3 regions of the Glaciecola petra genome follow, and region 3 is predicted to be linked to each of the others. Evidence: predicted binding sites of a transcription regulator. Region 3 holds the regulator's gene; each other region holds the start of a gene.

Region 1 (7,921 bases), on a different contig from region 3:
TGCGCAGAACATCCTGACTTACTGTGCGTTTGTATACATCTAGCGAATGTACTATTGCTCCCCTTTGTTGCAGTTGTTGGGCTAATAATTGACGGCCACCAACACCCTTTAATATACAAATATGCGCGTTTAATTTACCTGTCAATATGGGCAAAGATAAGGCCCCTTCGGAACTCTCTGGCTTAGCGACTGCCATTGATTCGATATAAGTATTCATTTCAGCATTATCAATAATATTTGCTGTAGAAGCGCCTATAGAAACTATATCTACGTGCCTTAAAACGGTAGTAAGTGCTTGCTGGGTAAGCCACTTAGCTGCATATGTAGAAGTCACAACGAGTATTTTTTGTGCTGTTGCATTTAAAAATTTTGATAATAGTCCAGTATTTTCTTTTTGATCAATTTCATCAATATCGATAAGAGGAAACGCCTTTGCAGGCAAGCCTTTTTCGGCAAGTAGTTTGCTGGTCTGTTGCGCCTTTTGTTGCGGCCTTGCTACTAAAAACGTCATTGTTTATTCACTCTTTAGCATGTGATAAATGAGTCGATTATAAAGCGTCAAGAATTGTTTGTGCACCTTGCGCTAACAGGGATTCAGCTACCCTTATTCCGAGTTCTTCAGCTTGGCTAATGTCGTCCGTATGGCATGTTATGGTGTCATTTGCTTTTATTATGGCAGAGCCATCTGGTGCGGCAACCAGTGCTTGTAAGCTGAGTAACGACCCCTTGCTGTATTGAGAAAAGCTACCGATGGGGACCTGGCAGCCGCCAAGCAGAGTAGCATTCATAGCTCTTTCGGCGCGAACCCTAAGGGCGGTCACTGGATGATTTAAGCGTTGTAGCATGTCGATAAGTTCTGCATCATCATTACGGCACTCTATACCCACCGCACCTTGTCCGACCGCTGGCAGGCTTACATCAGGCGAAATTTGTTCGGCTATTCGACTTTCCATTTTTAGACGGATTAATCCAGCTGAAGCTAAAATGATCGCATCATAGAGGCCATCATCTAGTTTCTGTAACCGTGTATTCACGTTTCCGCGCAAATCTCGTATTTGTAAATCTGGCCTCACTGCTTTTAGTTGAGCCTGTCGTCTAAGACTTGAAGTACCGATAATTGCGCCTAAGGGCAATTCGCTAAGTGTTGAATATTGGTTTGATACAAAGGCATCATATGGGTTTTCTCGTTCACAAATACAGTGCAAACCAAAACCTTCAGGAAACTCAACCGGGACATCTTTCATAGAATGCACCGCTAAATCGGCGATGTCGTTTTGCATCGCAACTTCTAGCTCTTTAATAAATAGCCCTTTGCCACCTATCTTTGCAAGAGGGGTGTCTAAAATGCGATCACCTTGAGTCGACATTGGCACCAATTCTACCAAACATTGTGGAAAATGGCGTTTGAGCTGTGCTTCAACGTAATACGCTTGCCACATTGCTAATGCGCTCTTGCGTGTAGCTATGCGTATAATTTTGCGGGTGCTCATGCTAATTGTGCTTCTATGAATTTGGCAATATCTTGTATTTCTGGCATACACACGTTGTGTTGCATTACATATTGTTTCCAAGTGACTTGCCTGTTGTCACTGAGCAACGCCTCATAAGCCATGCGACCTAAACCCATAGGCACCACTTCATCTTGCTGACCATGACAACATAAAATGGGTGTCTCTTGGTTAGCTTCAGCTTTTTCGTAAGGTAAGTTTTGTGGTTCGCACATATATGTTGATAACGCGACAATACCAGCAAGACGTTTTTCATACCGAGGCCCCAAATGCAGCGCGATCACGCCTCCTTGGGAGAATCCTATCAACATAATTTTTTCAGGGGGAATACCATTGTCTATTTCGTTATCAATGAGCGCTTTAACTGCTTCGCTTGACTCAAGTACGCCCTCTACGTCAGCGCGACTGCTCATATCAAGGGTTTTAATATCGTACCAGGCGCGCATCGCCATGCCATTATTGATAGTAACCGGGCGCACAGGCGCATGGGGGAAAATAAATTTGATACCCAGCATTGGGTTTAATTGTAATTGAGGAACGATAGGTGAAAAACCGTTACCAGAATCACCAAGACCATGTAGCCATATAATGGTTGATTTATGTGTTCCGCTAGGAGCCACTTCAACAGAAGGAAGAAGCTGAGTTGGCATATTGAAATCCTTGAAAATATCTAAATAAGTAGTGTTAATTTATTGTAAGTTAAGACTTACTTCTGTCCCTGCTTGCTTTGATACAGCCTCATCGAAAAATGCAAAAAACTCTCCACCAAAACGCTCGTCGATCCACTTTCCGTTATCATAATTAAAATGATGGCCGTTATATTTCGTTGCCACCCAAAGTTGTAACAAAGGCGGCTGCTTGTTTAAGATAATTTTAGACTGATCAGGCAAGATCAAAGTGAGAATACCCTCACCACTTTCGTAATCAATATCGACAGACTCGAGATTGTCTAGTGCTTCTTCAATGCGAATGAATAGTTCATCGAGCATATGATGATATTCGCTTTCAGTCATACAAATGTGCTCCAAAAAGTAGACGTTTAAGGGGGATATATGCGCCTAATACTAACATATAAATTTGGCCCGACCACCCTAATTTAGCGCCTCAAAACAATGTGTAAACTTTGCTGTTTAATTTCGCTTAGTTCGCTTAGAATAAACTCCTTGCAACAACTTTAAGATACGACACGTCGGTAAAGTTAATTTTTATCGACACATAGAGGCTAATATGACGCCAATCAAAACGCAAAACTCGAAACAACTTGGCAATCTTTTTATAGTTGCAGCACCCTCAGGTGCAGGGAAATCGAGCTTAATCTCGGCCTTAATTCAACGTGCTAACGAAGGTCACTTATTCAATCCTGCTCAGTTGTCAGTGTCTCATACTACGCGCACCCCTCGAGAGGGAGAAGAGGATGGACAACACTATCATTTTGTTAGTAAATCTAGTTTTGAGGAGTTAATTGAAGCCGATGCTTTTTACGAGTATGCCGAGGTATTTGGTAACTATTATGGCACCTCCAAATCAGCCATTGCCGATAAGCTAATACAAGGGGTAGATGTTTTTTTAGATATAGATTGGCAGGGAGCAAGGCAGGTAAAAGCTGTTAATCCTGAGGTGATATCTGTTTTTGTTATGCCGCCATCTGAAGCTGAATTAAATGCGCGTTTGGTGAGTCGAGGTAAAGACGCTGAATCGGTAATAAATGATCGTATGCAACAAGCAAAAAGTGAAATGCAACATTACAACGAATTTGACTATGTTATCGTGAACGACAACTTTGCGCGCGCTACCGAAGAAATGATGACAATTGTTAAGGCGGCAAGCTTGTTGTGTGGCAAACAAGAAATTAGGTTCAGCGAGTTGTTCGCAAGTTTAGTAGACTAAATGAATGCGGCCATATGATATGGACCAGACAGAGTCAAAAGGATAATTTATGAAGTATGTTGCGATTAATCGTTGTAATAAAAGTCTTTGCATTCTGTCTTTTATGGTCGTTTTCTTGACTGGATGCGCCACAAGTGATGAGCTAGCCACGCAATCTTCAGAGGGTGTCGTTGCCTGTCCAAACTTTCCTGGAATGGAAAATAATTGTGATTTTGATTACAGTCCCGCACAAGATTTTCATGCTGAATATAGTCAGCAGTTACTACCAATAAACGAGCGGGATGCAATTATCAGGCAAGAAAGGGAAGACGCTGATGACCACCGTTGATCACCATAATATTTGGATAAAACATTGCTGTTAACACCAAATGACAGTGCATAGTTTGCATCTTGTAGCCAAGTTACATCGAGTAAATAATGCTATTCCCACGGTTAATCAGTCCCGCTTGGCTAGCTGTAGCAATTGACATTTCGCTTAGTAAATCGAATCTTCATTTTTTATTGCTTGGTTTGCAATGTCAGCGTTTACTAGTTAGTCTTTACAAGCGTTAGCCTAACGCTTGTATTACTCGCACAAAGAACTCGGTTCAGGGCTTTTGAAAAGACTTTTCCTGTTATTACAGGATTTAAATTTTACCTTCTTTTAAACTTCATCTATGGCGAGTGTGGAAGTTGTAAAAGGGTATTCAATGAAAAGTAAGAATCAATTTTCGATTAGTCTCGAGAAACAAAAGAAAACAGCAAAAAAACGGCTGAAATTAATCCAAAAGGGTGATGCAAAGGCATTATCTTTTATTCAAAACTACCATCCGCATTTTAATTCGATTGATAAGAAAAATATCCAACTTGCCGATGTCCAGTTTGCGCTGGCACGTGAGTTAGGTTTGCCATCGTGGCCAAAACTTAAGCAGCACATAGAGGAACTAGAACGACACAAACAGGCAATTAAAAACAAAGAACATGCATTAGATAGAGACCTAACTACCTTGCATATTCGCTGCGGTCACGACATTCAACGACAACTCAAAATTTGTGGGTTTGTTGGTGAATTTTTGCCACTGATCGACCCTTTATGTATAGGGCCAATTTCTGCCAATGACCAAGACTTTATTGCAAAACGTGCTCAATTTGTTGCAACTACACTTATACCAATAATGGGTATTAGCAAACCTGCTCAGCATATTATCCAAGCAGAATTAAAGAACATACAAATACTATTAGACGATAAATTTGAGAGACTTGTTTTTTGGGTCGAACATGATAGCTATGATCAATTTATGCTTTTACGTGCATTGGCATTGCTTTCATCAAAAGATAATACGGTGATAGAACTTATCGAACTAAACAATTTTCCGGGTACCCAAAGGTTTATTGGCTTTGGCCAACTACCGGCAGAAGCCATTCGCGCTTGTTGGCAATTGCGCAAACCAATAACAGCAAAATTACAAAGCCAGGCAAATACTTGCTGGCAGGCCTTAAGAGCATCAAAACCAGATTTGTTAATCAATATTATTAATCATCATGAATTAGACTGTTTACCTAACATGAAAAATGTCCTGTTTCGGCATTTACAAGAGTTGCCAAATATACAAACGGGTTTACGCCTTACACAAACCCTCGGTTTGCAAGCGTTGGAACGACTAGGCGACAATGTTTCAATGAAAACATGGTTTAAAGAGTACCAAGAAAATGAACCTTTGCCATTTTTGGGAGACATGATGTTTTATGCACTCATGTTGCCACTGGCCGGCAATGATCACTCTTTTTTTACTATTGAAGATTCGGATAAGCATTGGCAAGAGCAGCGTTTTTGTATCACCGAACAGGGTATTGCTTGTTTATCGGGTAAAAAATATATTCAGCAATCATATTCGCTTGGTGGAACCGCTATAAAGAAAAATAACTCGCTAAGTTGGGATCATCAATCCTTAGCTAGTTTAAGGTCGAATGAATAAGACAGGTAAAATTAAAAAAGCCAATTGTTTTGCAACAATTGGCTTTTTGTTTTGTTCAGCTAGTGTAATTACTTGCTGATTTTTCTACGCATACCAAGGGCTAGTAAGCTTAAACCTACAAGAGCGATAGTAGCAGGTGAAGAAGCTTGTACAGGAGAAGTACCTTCTTCAGTAGCTCTATTACCTACATCATACCAACCTTGACGAGCAAAGCTGTAAGATGTGATATCACCATTAGTGTAGCCAAAGTTTGACCCAGTAGAGTAATGGAACCAAATACCAACAGAACTATCGAACTGAATACCAGCGTAGTCTGCAGCAGTATCAGCAGTATTCCAGCTGTTAATTCCGCTTACGTCCATATCTAACTCAAATCCTCCACCCTCTACTGCTGAGAATGTAGTCGTATCTAACAAAATTCCTGGGGTGTTGATACTGTTTGCATTGTTTTGACCATTGTAGGCATAAGTACTAGCAATACCTGTTTCCATGTCGCCATATATAATCGCTAATTCATTTACGTCAGCGCTTTTAGGGTTTCCACCCGCGTTTACGACCAACCAGAATCCGTCGACTTCTTGTGTACCAGAAAAATCAACGTCAAAAGTGAATCGTTCATTTAAATCGTCATAAGTTGTTACTAGATCAGTAATTTGATCACCTAACGAACCACCTGCACCTGGATTTGTTTGAAAAGTGTAAAGGGCGGCTTGAGAGCTTGTTGCTACTGCGAATAATGACCCTAAAAGAATAGTTTTCCATGTCTTCATTTTTTTACTCCAAAAATGACTAGTTTAATACTTGCTAAAATTAGCGTTGAGTTGTACAGGTGATAAACAACCTGCTCACAGATTAGCCTTAAGCAATTGTCATGCCAACTAAAAAGCACATTAAAAACAATGATTTATAGAAACCTTAAATGACGCTGTAAAATTAGCTGACAAATCGATAACTAACAAATTCACCTTAAAGTTTGCATCATCACATACTATATTCGGCGAGTAGAATGTTCATTTTGAGGATATGTAATTCTCTTCCCAGAGTAAATTCGGTTTCAAATAATGTCGTCAGATATTTTTACAATCGATCTATTTGAAATTTTAAGTTGTTGTAATTTAAAGAAAATAAAATAGGCACGGTAATTGCTATACGTGAGCTATTGAAATAAAAATATAAAAAGCTCATACCATGTTGGATAAATGCTAGAAAATTCTAGCGCTGTATTAGTAAATAAAAAAGGTATTGGCAATGGTAGTTAAAACACGCATTATTATTTTGAGCTCGGCATTATTCATCGCGGCGTGTAACGGTGAAGGTATAACGGTTGTAGAAACTGAACAAGCTGAAATCACGCAAACACCTCAGCAAATCGCTTCTGATGAGTTAAAACAATTAATCTCGGAAGTGTCTCAAGGTGAAGGTTTAAATGCATTTTTATTGCCAGAAAGTAATGATTTTAGCAATATTCCTCAAGATCCAAATAACGTAATTACTGCCGAAAAGGTAGAATTGGGTAAGCTCCTGTTTCATGAGACTGGTTTGAGTACGGCAGGGGTTAATAGCAATATGCAAGGCACTTGGTCTTGTGCCAGTTGTCACCATGCAGATGCGGGCTTCAAGTCAGGTATTAAACAAGGAATTGGTGAAGGAGGCTCTGGTTTTGCAAACAATGGGGCTTCTCGAGTGTTAGCAAACGGTTTTTCAATGGATGCCAGCGAGCCTCATCTTAAGCCTGATGTTCAGCCGGTTACCTCACCCACTATTCTCAATACTGCTTATCAAGACGTCATGCTATGGAATGGTCAATTTGGTAATGCTATTAATGGTATAGTCAATGCTGGTATTGATAGAGAAATATTAGCCACACCGGGCACACCAAAAGCAGAAAATAATAGACAATTATCTGGCCTAGAAATTCAAGGCGTTGCAGGGCAAACAGTACATCGGCTTAATTCGGAAATAGATTCTTTAGTTCAAATGAACCCGGAATATGCAAGCTTATATGAACAAGCTTTTCCAGATGGTTCTAGTGACGTAAAAGAAGACGTTTCAAAAGCAATTGCTGCCTACGAAAGAACGGTATTGGCAAATCAATCTCCTTTCCAACTTTGGTTAAAGGGCGACAATGACGCGATGACTTTGCAAGAGTTACGCGGAGCTAACTTGTTTTTTGGTGAAGCAAATTGCTCAGCTTGTCATAATGGTCCAGCACTTAGCTCAAATGTGGGTGCTACTGAAGACGAAATTTTCTTTGCTATCGGCTTCGATGATTTTTCAAGGAATGATCCCGCAGTAACGGGTTCGGTTGATGACGCCACTAGCCAAGGTCGAGGGGGGTTCACGCGTGACCCAAGCGATAATTATCAGTTTAAGGTGCCAACTTTATATAATCTAGCAGATACTAATGTGTTTGGTCATGGCGGTTCTTTTTCTGCAATAAGAGCTGTTGTTGAATATAAAAATGCGGCTATTTCACAAAAAGACATTCCAGCTAGTTCACTTGATCATCGTTTTGTTCCCTTGGGCTTAAGCAACGAGGAAATAAATGACCTAAGTGTGTTTTTAGAATCT
Region 2 (7,921 bases), on a different contig from region 3:
AAAGCAATTAAATATGTGGACGAAATAGCTGCCGATTATCGCGAAGGTCTAATACGGCTTGCCGACCGATTATTAACGCGTATTTGGAACAAGATATATGACGGTATCGATGTATCGCATGCAGAAAGAGTGCGCGAATTAGCAGCCAATGGACATGAAATTATTTATGTACCTTGTCATAAAAGTCATATGGATTATTTATTGCTGACTTATGTGATTTATCATGAAGGATTGGTCACGCCACATATCGCTGCCGGTATTAACTTAAATTTTTGGCCAGCTGGCCCAATTTTTAGGCGCTGCGGGGCGTTTTTCTTACGTCGCAGTTTTGCAGGCAATAAGCTATACAGTTCAATATTTAGAGAATATCTAGAATTACTGTTTAATAAAGGTTACTCCGTTAAGTATTTCCCTGAAGGCGGTCGTAGCAGAACAGGTCGTTTACTACCTCCCAAAACTGGCATGCTAGCCATGACCATACAAGCTGTAACCAAAGGCGTAAAAAGGCCCGTATCTATCGTGCCCGTTTACCTTGGGTATGAGCACGTTATGGAAGTTAAGAGTTACCAAAAAGAACTCAAAGGAAAATCCAAGAAGAAAGAGTCACCTACTCAAGTTTTCTCTGCTATCAGAAAATTAAAAAACTATGGGCATGGCTATGTCAATTTTGGCGAACCTATCGCCTTGCATACATACTTAGATGAACAAGTATCTGACTGGCGTGAACAAATTCCTGAAGGCGACAAAAAGCCCAAATGGCTAACACCTACCGTGAATAATCTTGCCACCAAAATAATGACCACAATTAATAAAAATGCGGCATTAAATGGGACTGCACTATTAGCCTTTTGCTTATTGTCATCTAAAACACAAATTATGAGTAAAGACGAATTAGTCACCGCCGTCACTGACTTTTTGGCAATATTCAAAGCTAATCCATATAGTGATGATGCTACTTTCCCTAGTGCAGAGGCAAGCGAAATTGTTAATCGCACCTTAGCCTTAAATCGCTTTCAACAAACCCAAGATAAGTATGGTGAAATGGTTTCTCCCAAACCAGACAATGCTCTACTACTTACCTTTTACCGCAATAACATTATGCATATGTTTGCGCTTCCTAGCTTGGTAATGGCAGCTGTATTCGCCCATAAGAAATTAAGCAAATCGGCATTGTTAGGGTTAGTTCAAGATCTATATCCAATGCTAAAGCGTGAGTTTTTTATGCATATGAACATAGAACAAGCCATTGCATACGTTGATTCTTTATTACCTTACTTACTTCAACAAGGCTTTTTGCAGCAGTCTGACGAATTAATTAGCATACCTGAAACAAGCTCGAAGGGATTTCACAGTGCTTGGTTAATGAGTCGGAGTATGCAAGAGACTTGGCAGCGGTATGCCGTTGTATTAAGGGTCTTAGAAACCGAAAAAAATATTGGCCGCTCACAATTAGAACGCCAATCAACTACTGTTGCAGAAAGACTGTCTATTTTATTTGGAATGCACTCGCCTGAGTTTTATGACAAGAATGTATTGGGTACTTTTGTAAATGCTTTACGCGAAAACAAGCTTGTTGAAAGCCACGAAGACGGTAGCTTAGGTTTTTCTGATGCGAGTAAGACTTTGAAAGATGCAATTGAACCTCTTGTTTGGCCAGAAATTATTCAACATTTGGAACGCATTTAAACTCATATTTTTTTGCGAAATACACTAAGTTGTAGTGATTTTACTCAACAGAATGAATCCCAAAAAACATAGGTCATTGTTTTTAAATCATTTTATTTTTGGCACGCGCTATGCTTTTAAATGGACTCATGGCTGAAATAACCCCCTAAAATCGCCAATAGAATTAAAGGACATAAAAATGACTGTAAAGTTAGAAGATCGCCCAAGAGAACAGGTAAAAGAAGAAGTTATCGATACCCTCATTCATAACTACAGTCATGGTTTTATCTCAAATGAAGCGTTTGAGCGCAGGCTCGATAAAGTCATTGCGGCGACTAGTAATCAGGCAATGCTAGATGAAATCGAAGATTTATCAGACGCTCCTGATGACACAATAAAACAACATAAGCAAAAACAATTCTCGGTCAATTATGCCAACAATGAAGTTGAAGAAAGCGAAAACATGATAAGTGTTCTTTCTGAAACTGACCGTAGCGGTGTATGGGAAGTACCCAAATTAATCAAAGTGTACTCTATTCTTGGTAGCGCAAAAATAGATTTCACTGATGCTCGGTTTTCCTCACCCAATGTGCGTATTAAAATAATTAGCTTCATGGGTAGCGAGCGAATTTTTGTGCCCGAAAACGTTAATATTGTTTCTAAGGCGGTTTGCGTATTGGGCAGTGTAAAAAACCGCGCTGCGTCTATAGCCCCTTCTCAAGCGCCAACAATCACTGTGGAAGGCGTAATAATTTTAAGTGACTTGACGATTAAAATTCGCACTACTGTGAAAGAAAAATTTATTGCATTTGCTAATCAAATGAAAGAAATGTTTGATCCAAACAAGATGTAAATGCCTCTACTGGGGCTAACTAGCGAGCGGATAAAAAGAACTCATAAGCTGGATCATTAACATGTTCTCGGACGTCAAAATCGAGTTCGTCCAAATAGCGCTGGAAACTAGCTCTTTGTTCATGACTCAGTTCAAAACCAACTAATACCATGCCTTGAGCGGCGCCGTGATTACGATAATGAAACAAGGTAATATTCCAAGATTCACCCAAAGTATTTAAAAAGTGCATCAATGCCCCAGGATACTCAGGAAAAGAAAAACTAAAAACACTTTCTTCAAATTGTACTTTTGGGCGGCCACCTACCATGTGTCTAACATGCAATTTCGCAAGTTCATTTTGTGACATATCAAAACAATCATACCCTTTGGAAGTCAGTTTACTCATCAAAGCTGCAAATTCTTCAGCGCCATTTCGTAGCTTTACGCCCACAAAAATATGTGCTTCTTCGGTACCGCTAAAACGATAATTAAATTCGGTAATTACTATTCCACCTAGTAGCGTACAAAAAGCTTTGAACGCACCTTTAGTTTCAGGGATTTTTACTGCGAATACTGCTTCTTTCTGTTCACCTAGCTCGCACCGCTCCGACACATAACGCAAAGTATGGAAATTGATATTAGCGCCGCATAACACTCCGGCCATGCTTTTACCTACTGTCTCATGCTCTCGACAATATTTTCGGATAGCGGCAATCGACAGCGCACCAGCAGGTTCTGCAATCACTCGGGTGTCATCAAAAATATCTTTAATAGCGGTACATATTTCATCATTTGATACTGTCATCACATCATCGACAAATTGCTTGCATATCTCAAATGGTTCCTCACCAATTATTTTCACTGCAACACCGTCAGCAAAAATACCAACATGATCAAGCATGACAGGTTTACCTGCTTCGAGCGCAGCTTTTAAGCAAGCGGATTCTTCTGACTCCACAGCAATAATTTTAATTTCAGGTTTTATTTGTTTTATAAACACTGCCATACCAGCAGCTAATCCCCCTCCACCAACAGCAACAAATAAAATATCAATATGGTTCAATTGTTCTAGGAGTTCTTTGGCAATAGTCCCTTGACCAGCAATGACGTCAGGGTGGTCAAAAGGAGGGATCATAGACAAAGATTTTTCTGTACATAATTGACTAGCATATGCGCTCGCTTGATCAAAACTGGTGCCATGCTGAATGACAGTCGCAAAATCCCCACCAAAGTGTTTGACTGCATTTACTTTTATATCGGGGGTGGTTTCAGGCATCACGATAGTCGCTTTAATGCCCATCGCATTCGCTGCGTATGCAACACCTTGTGCATGATTTCCAGCAGAAGCAGCGATAACGCCAGCGGCTTTTTGCTCATTGCTTAACTGAGCCATGCAGTTGTAAGCTCCGCGTAATTTGAAGGACTTAACCGGCTGTTGGTCTTCTCGTTTTAAGAAAATATGGTTACCCAGCTGTTTTGATAAGCTTTCGAGCTTGCTTGTATCGCTTACTTTAACAGCATCGTAAATTGGGGCTTTAAGTATGTTTACCAAATATTCAGAAACAGTTCTCATCATCTAATTCTGCTCACGTATCAAGTTGCGGATATATACTACTACTGAACCCAAATTTGGCATCAGTCTCTCCTTTTTATATTTATAAGATATTGTAAACATTAAATGTGGGTAACGCTTGTTGTTTTTAATTTTAATTTCCAGGCTTAGATACTTGAACATAATTCGTCAATAATGAAAAAAGCCCAACATAAATAGGGTTTTAGAAAAGAAATCTCTTACTTAGCGAAGCCCCAACAGTGTCCTGAAACACAAAATTATTCTAAAATAGTTAAAAACCTTAGAATGTAAAACATCTTTGAAATTATTGAAAAAAATTTTAGATCTAAAGCTTGTCAAGTATCGTAAATTATTCCTAGATATAAAAAAGTATACCTTATTAAAAAAATATCGTAGAATAGGTTCCATAAAGTAGACTTTTGTAGTGAAAAGAGTCTCAAAATAATAAGTAAAAAGCATTCGGGGACGGATATGCTTACATACGGGATAGAAGAAGAATTTATGTGGTTAAGTAGGGATGGCAGACAATCTGCCCTCCCTCCTTTTGATGTCTGGGATTCGCCAACTGAAAATTTTTCGCTAAGCAAAGAGACACATTTGGGTGTCGTTGAGATTTCAAGCCATATACTCACTTCATTTCGAGATGTAGCACGCCATTGCTCAAATAGTCGAGCATGGCTTCACGCCCAGGCAAACATTCACGACGCCACTGTTTTTGCTGGTGGTACGCATCCTACACTTAAATGGCAAAACGAACCTTTAGTTGACACTGAATATCATGGAAAGACCTTAGAGCGTTACGGTGAAGTACTAAAACGCGGATTAGTGTTTGGCATGCATGGTCACATTGGTGGTATTACTGAAGAAGATATGCCCAGAGTCTTCAATACCTTGCGTTCTTATTTGCCTATTTTTTTAGCGATGAGTGCAAACTCACGTGAATTTGCTGGCAGAGATACCGGAATGGAATGCTACCGCATGACTGCATTTTCTAGCTTACCTCGCACCGGCATACCTGACGTTATTAGCAGTGCGAAAAGTGAAATAGCGAAGCTGAATCATTTGGTTAATCAAAAAGTCCTTGAACGAACTACCGAGCTTTGGTTTGATGCGCGATACCACCCAGTTTATCGTACTATCGAAGTGCGCAATATGGATATGCAGGCTAACAGTCAGCTAGCCAGTGCAATGCTAACGCTTATGTTTGCAGTTGTTGAACAAATTCATCGAAAAAACACAGTATTAGAAAATTGGAAAGCACCTACTAGCCTTATCAACGAAAATCGGTGGATTGCAATGCGTGATGGCAAAAATGCCTGCTTATTCAATGACCAGTATGAGCAAGTAGAGATGAGCACAATTATGCATACCTTGATCGCTAAAACTAAAAAACGCCTTCCCGAGGCAGCATTGCAAACGCTTTGTGAACACTTTAACGTGAACGTAGAAGAAACAACAGTTGTATGACAATTTTTGCATGGCGTACTCACGCCAAGCGCTAATAAATTCAAAACGCATAGCTAAACGATGGCCACACCCATCAACAGAGATTTTTTTGCATCATCCGATATTTTTTGCGCAAAAAAAACTGGATGCTTGGGCAAAAAAAGCCTGCCAAATTGCAGATTTGCTTACCAACAATAAAGTTTACTCTCCAGGCATTGAAGCACTCAATAAAACTCTTAAAACTGATACACCCGACTGCTTTAGCGTTGATTTCGCAATAGTAGAAACAAATGGTGACCTCGACATCAAGCTTATTGAGGCACAAGCTTTCCCTTCAGCTATGAGTCTAATGTTAGATTTAGAAGACCTCTATGCACCTGATTCTACACTTTGCCAAACAAGTACACATACTAGGCGCAAGCTCGTCGAAGACACTATTACGCATGGTTTGCCTGCCCACCATCTAGTAATGTTAGATCAAAATATTATTCGCCAAGGCACAGCAGACGATTTCATGAGCAGCTTACACATCGCTTCGCCTCGTTCTATATTGGACATATACCCGTACAAAAGAAAATGGATGCATTGGTGCGATAATGGTGTGCAAAGTATCAAACGCTGCTATCACCGCTCAATTTTTCATACTCTAAACGACGACGAACAGACCCTTTTGCTGAATTTACTAAAACATAAAAACATAAGCCATTTCAACCATCCAGCTTGGTATTACAAGGTCGATAAAGCCTCTTTAAGTCGAATATCTCATGATACTCTCCCAAAAACCTTTGCCTTAGATAATGCCAAAGAGTTTGATTTAAACAACATGGTGCTTAAGCATCCTAATGGCTTTGGAGGAAAAGAAGTATTCCTGTCTCCTAGCTTAGAGGAGGTAGAGCAAGCACCTAAAAATTCTATTCTGCAAGAAAGAATTGAATATGCGGCATTTCATCCAACATTAAAAAGTGACAACAAGTTGCGTGTTGAGCTAAGATTTATGTTGTTATGGAACGAGCAGGGTTACACGCCCGTTACCTCTTTGGCACGCGCAACTTACGATGGAAATTTAATGCGACACAAACAAAAACAATACCCAGGTGAAGGCTATACCTGTGCTATGGGATACCGAGAAGACGAATGTTCCGAATAGCTCTATTGGTTATAACCCTGATTATTGGTGTATCTGTTACGTTTATTGACTGGCGAATATACACCAAACCTAAAACCGATATCGCTTTTGTCGATGGCCAACAATATAGGCCTGCAAGTGTTCTCAATGCTTTGGTAGTTGAACAGACGGTCAAAGAAGGTGAATTGGTTACACTAGGCCAAGAATTATTTGTATTAGATACAAAGAAACATGAAAATGTAACATTGAGTTTGACTGCCTCATTGCTAACACTTACTAACGAACTCAACAATACTGAAATCGATTTACCCGGATTAAGAGCAAGAGCTGAGCGAGTAGAAAAATCAGTAAACGACACCTCCAGTATGATTGAATACACTCAATCGCGTTTATCTCAATTTAGAACATTAGGCGAAAACGCCTCGCAAACGGTAGTAGACAACACCACATTTGCGCTAAACACACAGCAGCAACAACTTGCTACTCATCAGAAGTTAGAAATAGATTTGCTTAATCAAATCGCTTCATTAACTCAACGTCAAAGAGACATAAAAGACGAAATAGCCCTGTTAAATAGACAAATAGACTTACATAAAAAAATAAAAAATGACCATGTTATCGTGTCGCCTATTAGCGGTGTAGTTAATAAAATTATGGTCAAAAAAGGTGAGGTTGCGACTGCTGGCAATGCCATGATAGATATCATCGACAACCAAAATCTCTACATTACTGCGTATTTTATTGAATCGTATTTAAGTCAGATACAAATAGGCGACGAGGCTGATATCTTATTCGACGCTTATCCCGACCCAGTGGTTGGCACGGTGCTTCAAATAGAGCCCATTGCTGGAGCAAAAGTATCAGGAGTTTCCCCTAATTATTCCTCGGGAAGTTATACCCGGTTAACGCAAAAAATTCCGGTGCGCATAGCCTTTGAAACTCCCTCAGAAACACATATTGCACTGGGAATGTCGGCTAAAGTTTCGATAAAATGAAAATGTCATTGCCGTTTTCGGTTTATGCGGCTTTTTTAGGCGCTTTTGCCGCTATATTTGCGCTTAATGCAGTGAGCGCTAGCACTGCTTTGTTATCTAACTTTTATGCTGCCACCTTACCAGAAATGTCTAAGGCAACTTCAATATACTTAGTTGCTGAAATTACTTTTATGTCAACCATTCCCATTTGGTTGCGATTTTTCAGCCCTGAGCGTTTGTTAAATTTGGCTGGTGCCGGTTTTTTGTTGAGTTCATTAGCAGCTTTCTCAGTAGTTCAAATAGAT
Region 3 (7,921 bases):
AACTTAGCAAAATCATATAAATCGAGACAAGTCGTTAGAGACGTTAGTATTGAAGTCTCCACTGGCCAAATTGTTGGTTTACTTGGTCCTAATGGCGCGGGTAAAACAACGACCTTTTATATGATCGTAGGCTTGGTTCCCTTAGACAAAGGTAATATTTTTATAGATCAAATAAATGTGAGCATGCAACCAATGCACGAACGCGCCAGGCAAGGTATTGGTTATTTACCACAAGAAGCATCCATTTTTAGGAAATTGAGTGTTTATGAAAACCTGATGGCTATTTTGCAAACACGCAAAGATATTTCAAATAACCAGAGGGAACAAATAGCCGACGAATTACTCGACGACTTTAATATCAATCATATACGTAATAATTTGGGCATGAGCTTGTCTGGTGGCGAAAGAAGACGGGTGGAAATAGCAAGAGCGCTTGCAGCCAACCCTAAATTTATTTTACTAGACGAACCATTTGCAGGTGTTGACCCAATTTCTGTAAATGATATAAAGAAGATAATATACCAATTAAAAGAGCGCGGTATAGGAGTACTGATCACTGACCATAATGTCAAAGAAACCCTAGATGTATGTGAAACAGCCTATATTGTTAGTCATGGCGAATTAATTGCTTCTGGAAATGCGCAAGAAGTACTATCAAATCAAACAGTAAGAGATGTATACTTAGGTGAGCAATTTTCTTTGTAGTTATTTTGAGTAAACTTTATTCGATTATTTAAATAATCATGCAAAAGAATGGACGGTGTTTGTCGATGTAGTAATTGAGGAACACTTAATATAAGTACATTAAAAGAATATGTTATATTGAGAATAAGCAAGGCGATACGAGACTGTTAAACAAATTAATTTTATAGGTGATTATAGCTAATATGTGTGAATCGTTTGTAGTGATAGGAATGTAATGAAACCTTCTTTACAGCTTAAATTTAGTCAACAGCTAACAATGACGCCACAGTTGCAGCAGGCGATTAAGTTGTTGCAACTCTCCACATTAGACTTACAACAAGAAATTCAAGAAGCCCTCGATTCTAACCCCTTGTTAGAGTCACTCGAAAACGAGAGTCGTGATGACCGCAACCAAAGCGAATCCGATTCTGAAACAGCGGGCGCGTCGGCAAGTGCATCAGAAAATACCGAAACACAAATCAATGGCGAGAAAGATGGCTCTGATCAAATGGACAGTCATGAGGCTTTAGAAAATAAAGAATTGCCCGACGACCTGCCAGTAGATACCTCTTGGGACGAATACCTAGGCTCCAGTTCAGCGCCTACTAAAATGGTGGGCACCAATCCCGATGACGATTTTATTTATCAAGGTGAAACTGTTGAGAGCATTCAAGACCATCTAATGTGGCAAACAGAAATGACCCACTTTAGTGAAACAGATAAATCTATCGCCATCGCTATTATTGATTCAGTGGATGAATCAGGTTACCTGACAGTGAGTGCAGAAGAGATACTAGAGAGCTTAGATGACGCCGAAATTGAACTTGACGAAGTAGAATGCGTGCTCAAACGAATTCAACGTTTTGACCCAGTAGGCGCTGCAGCTCGCTCGGTACAAGAATGCTTGTTAGTACAATTGCAACAGTTTGACGAGAATACACCATGGTTGGAACAAGCACGCTCTTTAATTGAAGAACATAGCGATTTAATTAGCAGCAAAGACTACCGTACGTTGATGCGTAAAACACGGCTTAAAGAAGACCAATTACGCGAAGTCATGCGTTTACTAAAAACCCTAAATCCCCGTCCTGGTAGCGTTGTTTCTGCGAGAGAACCTGAATATGTCATACCCGATGTCAACGTTTACAAGAAAAAAGGAATTTGGACGGTAGAATTAAATAATGAAGCATTGCCGGCTTTATCCGTAAACGAAACTTACGCTCAGTTGTCAAAAACGACAAAAAATCCGAACGATTCTCAATATATCAAGTCTCACTTACAAGAGGCAAAATGGTTTATAAAGAGTTTAGAAAGTCGTAACGAAACATTACTCAAAGTGTCGCATTGTATTGTCGCAAAGCAACGAGAATTTTTTGAGCAAGGTCCAGAAAAAATGCAGCCCATGGTACTCAATGATGTTGCTGAAATGGTAGATATGCACGAGTCGACCATTTCTCGAGTCACCACACAAAAATATATGCATACCCCTAGGGGAATATTTGAGCTGAAATACTTTTTCTCTTCTCATGTGTCAACAGACTCAGGTGAAAACTGTTCGTCTACTGCTATTAGAGCCTTTATTAAGAAAATGGTCGCTGACGAACCATCCCATAAACCATTAAGTGACAGCAAAATTGCACAAATGCTCGCTGAGCAAGGCATAAACGTTGCTAGGCGAACAATTGCAAAATATCGGGAGTCTTTAAACATTCCCCCTTCCAATCAGCGAAAAAGTCTCGTGTAAACGAGCAAAAGAGGATTATTTATATGCAAATTAACCTGACAGGTCATCATGTAGAAATCACCGATTCATTACGCAACTATGTTGATACAAAGTTTGAAAAATTAGAGAGGCACTTTGATCATATCAACAACGTACATGTAATTTTAAACATCGAGAAATTGAGTCAAAAAGCTGAAGCTACAATGCATTTAAACGGTGGTGAAGTTTTCGCCAACAATGAACATACCGATATGTATGCAGCCATTGACGGCTTGATAGACAAGCTAGACCGACAGGTTATTAAGCATAAAGAAAAGTTAAAACGACATTAACTAGAGCGACTCAAATGCCAGCTCTATACTTTTAAGCTCCTTTAAGAATAAACGATATACTAACCATCGTTAAGAAATATCAATGATAATAAACGACATCATTTCACTCGACCGGACTCAATGTTCGGTTGAGTGCAACAGTAAGAAACGCATCTTTGAAATCATTTCTCAAATTGCTGTGAAACAATCTCCTGAATTAGACCAACTTGAAGTGTTAAGTAGCTTAATTAGCCGCGAAAAAATGGGCAGTACTGGCATAGGCAATGGCATCGCGTTACCGCATGGCAGGATAAAAGGCCTGGCCAATATGATAGCTGTAATTGTGACAAGCAATCACCCAATTGAATTTGATGCCATAGATGGTCATCCAGTCGATATCTTCTTTGCTATCTTGGTACCAGACGAGCAAACAGACCAACATTTACAAGCGCTTTCAGGTATCGCGCGCAAATTAAGTAATAAAGATATTGTAAAAGCCATCCGAAAAGCAGAAACTAAAAACCAAATAGTGGCAGCTTTGGCATAATAAACATCATGAAACTGTTAATAATAAGTGGGCGTTCAGGTTCTGGAAAGTCAATCGCTTTAAGAGCTTTAGAAGACTTGAGCTATTATTGTGTTGATAATATTCCGGTTTCACTCTTGCCCACGCTAACACATACAGTAGTTGAACAGCACGAGCTTGTTGCGGTTAGTATTGATGTTAGAAACATGCCCGAAACAGAAAATGAAATTAGTGAGTTACTCGAATATCTCCCTGAATTTTGGGATATCACTATTATATTTTTAGACGCCAGCGATGACGTACTGATTAAGCGTTATAGTGAAACTCGGCGACTACACCCTCTTTTTAAACAAAGTAACTCCTTGATTGATGCTATTAGCGCCGAGCAAGAAATTCTGGTTCCTGTAGCTGAGAAAGCCGACCTTCATATCAATACTGATCAATTATCAGTCCACGATTTAGCCGAACTAGTTAGAGAACGTGTTTTGGGTAAAAAAAGCTCTGATTTGGTCATTGTATTCGAATCATTTGGATTTAAATATGGCCTGCCAAAAGACAGTGACTATGTATTTGATGTCCGCTTTTTGCCCAATCCACATTGGGAACCTGACTTACGCCCTTTAACCGGCTTAGATGGACCCGTCGAGCTATTTTTATCTGGGCAACCCCTGGTAATGAAGCTCATTTGGCAAGTACAAAGCTTTGTCACAACTTGGCTACCACATTTGGAGCGCAATAACAGAAGCTATGTCACTATTGCTATTGGATGTACGGGTGGGCAACATAGGTCAGTTTATGTGGCACAGGCCCTCTATGAAGCTTTTAAAAATAGTCATGGTGATGCACAAGTTAAGCACAGAGAATTAAAACGAATTACACCCAAAATAGAAAACACGCCTAGTACTCAAAATCTGCTTAATGACGATACCACTGTAAGCAATTTTAAACCTATCAATAATAACGACTAAAAATGTGACAAAAAGCGTGAAGATTACTAAAACCTTAACCATTCTCAATAAGCTTGGTTTGCATGCGAGAGCAGCCACTAAACTCGTGGAACTTGCTTCAAAGTATCAAAGTGACATTATTATTTCGCAAGATGACCAAGCAGCACCGGCAAATAGTGTGATTGCTTTATTGATGCTGGGCAGTGGAAAAGGTAAACAAGTAACGGTTGAATGCAGTGGGGTGGATGCTGAAAACGCAATGTCTGAAATCGAAAATCTAATCGCCAATAAATTCGACGAAGGTGAATAAGCCACTGAATTAACAAGAATTCACTGAATTATTGACGACTTAGTGTTATACTATTTAGCCAAATTTCCATGTTTATGGTTACTGTTGGGTTTAATCCAATGTCAGAAATTATCGACAATTCAGATACACAAACACGCTTGTTATCTATCAACAGGTATCTAAACGCTGGTGCATTCGTGCGAGTGCGCAAGCTCCTGCACGATATTCCTGCTGGCGATGTTGCATTGTTGCTTGAATCTTCAGTCACTAAAACACGTGATGATTTATGGCAAATGCTAGATGCAGATTTTCATTCTGATGTGCTAGAAGAGCTCAGTGAAGACGTAAGAAACGGCATTATTGGCAAAATGATGCCTTCAAGTGTGGTCGATGCCCTTGAAGACATGGATACTGATGACTTAGCAGAGACTCTCAGTACCCTACCCGAAGATGTACTCAACAGTATTCTTAAGTCTATGGACACTCAAGACCGTTTGCGTGCTGAAAAAGCCTTGTCGTACGGCGAAGAAACTGCTGGTTTCATTATGAATACCGACACGATTACTCTTAGGCACGAGGTGTCGGTTGATGTTGTCATTCGATATCTTCGTTTAAAGTCGGAGTTACCGGAAAACACCGATACCTTATATGTAGTCAATCGCCAAGACTTATTAATCGGAACCGTTTCTTTAGCTCGACTACTCACCTCAAGCCCCGATGTGAGTGTTGAAGAAATTATGGATGATGAACCTATTTCTATAAAAGTAGACATGCAAGAAAGCGAAGTTGCTAGCATGTTTGAACGCTACGATTGGTTATCAGCACCAGTTGTAAACAATGAGGGTATTTTGCAAGGCCGAATCACCATAGATGATGTTGTAGACATCATCCGCGAAGACGCAGAACACTCAATGATGAGCATGGCTGGTTTAGATGACGAAGAAGATACGTTTGCGCCAGTAGGTCAATCGACTAAACGCCGTTCTGTTTGGTTAGGGGTAAATTTGATAACCGCCCTTTTGGCTGCCGCGGTAAGTGATATGTTTGAGGCAACGCTAAGTCAATTAGCTGTTTTAGCAATACTCAATACAATCGTGCCTAGTATGGGTGGCGTCGCCGGCAACCAAACCTTAACACTAGTCATAAGAGGCATGGCTTTGGGTCACGTTTCCACTACAAACTCTATTTGGTTAGTAAGAAAAGAGTTAGCCATCGGCTTTTTTAATGGACTCATTTGGGCAGCACTTATAGCTTCTGTTATTGCTATTTGGAAACAGGATTATATGCTGGGAGCGGTCATTGCATTTGCCATGATGATGAATATGATTGCAGCGGGGTTAGCAGGAGCAACTCTGCCAATTATTATGAAAAGAATGAAGATAGATCCTGCGCTAGCGGGTAGCGTTATCCTAACCACTATTACCGATGTCGTCGGTATTTTTGCCTTTTTAGGCACCGCCACCCTATTTCTAATTTAATCTTCAATTTTATTCTGATTAATCCACTCGTGTAAGGCAAGTACGTCTTGATCTATTGCTTGGTTAAGTTGTTCAACCCACTCATGCACATTTTCCCACCACGCGGGGTGATCACCTTGTTGAATAGAATTCGCCGTCGACTGCACTCGCGATAAGCCAACCGACCCTGCAGCTCCTTTAATTTTGTGTGCCTGAGAACATACTTCATCTTTGTCGTCGGCGGCTAAAGCGACATTTAATAGTTCCATATATTCGGGTATTTTTTGTTCAAAGACCTGTAGGCTAGCCGCAATCATACCTTCACCAATAGTTTCAACAAGCATGGTCAATAGGTCAGCATCCAAAACATCTTTTTCCACTTTACCAATTACTACAGGGCTCATCGCTTGTGGCTCATTTTCAATGCTTTCATCAACCAAAATATCATTGGCGAACAGTTCGTTAAATACGCGTATCATGCGGCTTTTCTTAACAGGCTTTGCAATAACATCGTCCATTCCATTGCGAATATATTCGTCATGCTTTTTAATCACATTAGCGGTTAGTGCAACAATGGGGGTACTTAATACTAAGTCAGCTTCTAATAGGGTTTTTGCCACATCAAATCCCGACATGTCGGGTAATTGAATATCGAGTAGTATTAAGTCGTAAGTGGTTTCTTTTACCATATCTATGGCTTCTTGACCGGTCATTGCTACCGATACATGCTGACCTAATTTTTCAAGTAAGGCTTTTGCTACCATTACATTCAATTCAATATCTTCTACTAATAATACATTAAGGCCGGTTACTCTTAACTCTTCCACATCGGGACTTTTGTTAGTCACAGTAACGGGAAGCTTAATCTCAAAACAAGTGCCTTCATTCAAAACACTGTTTACGTTGATTTCACCGCCCATCTTATCCACCATTTGCTTACAAATCGCTAAGCCAATACCTGTGCCGGTTGCGGCCTGAAAATCTTCTCTTTGTACTTGATAATACATAGCAAAAATCTTGTCTAATTGAGCACTTTCAATGCCTATTCCAGTGTCTTGGATGGTAAATGTAATTTCGGCTTGGCTTTCACTATGAATAACAGAACTCATTGTCAACGACACAGAACCTTTAGGTGTAAATTTTACTGCGTTAAACAACATATTCCATAGGACTTGTCGCAAACGAGTGCCGTCAGCCTCAAAAGTTACCGGTACCGGTTCGATCACTTTGTAATTAAATGTTAAACCTTTATCAGACGCTAGTAGCTTAATAATGCTCGATATTTCATTGATAAAACTCATCGTGGTAACAGTTTTTATTTGAATTTCTACTTTTTCACGATCAAGTTTATCCAAATCAATGATATCGTTAAAAATATTACCTAAGGTAATGGCACTTGCATATATGGTGCTGATCCATTCATGTTGTTCTTTATTTAGGTTCGTATCACGGAGCATTCGCGACAACCCTACTATGCCGTTTAGAGGAGTTCGTAATTCGTGAGATATCGTAGCAATAAATTTAGTCTTGTCTTTACTCGCTTGTTCAACTGCAAGCTGTGACTGTTTACGTTCGGTCATATCTCGACCAAACGCCAATAACCCCAGACGATGTCCGTCTTTATCGAAAAATGGCACTTTTCGCATCTCAAAATAGCGTCTTCTACCATCAGCAAATTTCAACCATAACTCTTCTGTAATAGGCGCATTTGTTTCCAATACTTCATGATCAGAGGCTGCTACCTGACTGGCCAGATCCTCTTCATATACTTCGTGAGGCGTTAGGCCTAGCAGTTCTTCTTCAGATCGCCCAACAAGATCTTCTGCCACTGTGTTGCAACCTGCAAACCGCCCTTCTTCGTTGCGGTAATAAATCAAATCGGGAGACGCATCGATGATAGACCTTGTCAGAGTTGACAAACGTCTAGCTTGTATTTCTTGTTCAGATTTTTCTTTGATTTCTTGTTCTAACTTGGCAAACATTG

Evidence for each region. Region 3 encodes sigma-54, which starts transcription at its own class of promoters, with help from an activator protein. Its sites were predicted from a motif close to GTTGGCACGNNNNTNGNNT; they were not measured.
Region 1: a site for sigma-54 is predicted at 6,211-6,229, ahead of RM552_RS15890 (PEP-CTERM sorting domain-containing protein). Genes of this name have one in related genera too.
Region 2: a site for sigma-54 is predicted at 1,784-1,802, ahead of RM552_RS09750 (LiaF domain-containing protein). Genes of this name have one in related genera too.

The regions. Positions count from the first base shown of each region.
Region 1 is NZ_JAVRHX010000006.1:90,941-98,861, forward strand. Features, by position in the region: gene RM552_RS15855 (uroporphyrinogen-III synthase) at 1-511, opposite strand, end outside; gene hemC (hydroxymethylbilane synthase) at 549-1,490, opposite strand; gene RM552_RS15865 (dienelactone hydrolase family protein) at 1,487-2,158, opposite strand; gene cyaY (iron donor protein CyaY) at 2,198-2,521, opposite strand; gene gmk (guanylate kinase) at 2,736-3,395, shown strand; gene RM552_RS15880 (hypothetical protein) at 3,445-3,723, shown strand; gene RM552_RS15885 (DUF1835 domain-containing protein) at 4,085-5,350, shown strand; gene RM552_RS15890 (PEP-CTERM sorting domain-containing protein) at 5,419-6,120, opposite strand; gene RM552_RS15895 (cytochrome-c peroxidase) at 6,599-7,921, shown strand, end outside.
Region 2 is NZ_JAVRHX010000002.1:430,695-438,615, reverse strand. Features, by position in the region: gene plsB (glycerol-3-phosphate 1-O-acyltransferase PlsB) at 1-1,686, shown strand, start outside; gene RM552_RS09750 (LiaF domain-containing protein) at 1,865-2,518, shown strand; gene ilvA (threonine ammonia-lyase, biosynthetic) at 2,538-4,073, opposite strand; gene RM552_RS09740 (carboxylate-amine ligase) at 4,542-5,537, shown strand; gene RM552_RS09735 (hypothetical protein) at 5,548-6,663, shown strand; gene RM552_RS09730 (HlyD family secretion protein) at 6,651-7,637, shown strand; gene RM552_RS09725 (MFS transporter) at 7,634-7,921, shown strand, end outside.
Region 3 is NZ_JAVRHX010000004.1:277,864-285,784, forward strand. Features, by position in the region: gene lptB (LPS export ABC transporter ATP-binding protein) at 1-705, shown strand, start outside; gene RM552_RS14160 (RNA polymerase factor sigma-54) at 920-2,428, shown strand; gene hpf (ribosome hibernation promoting factor) at 2,452-2,739, shown strand; gene ptsN (PTS IIA-like nitrogen regulatory protein PtsN) at 2,822-3,265, shown strand; gene rapZ (RNase adapter RapZ) at 3,274-4,212, shown strand; gene RM552_RS14180 (HPr family phosphocarrier protein) at 4,229-4,501, shown strand; gene mgtE (magnesium transporter) at 4,600-5,958, shown strand; gene arcB (aerobic respiration two-component sensor histidine kinase ArcB) at 5,955-7,921, opposite strand, start outside.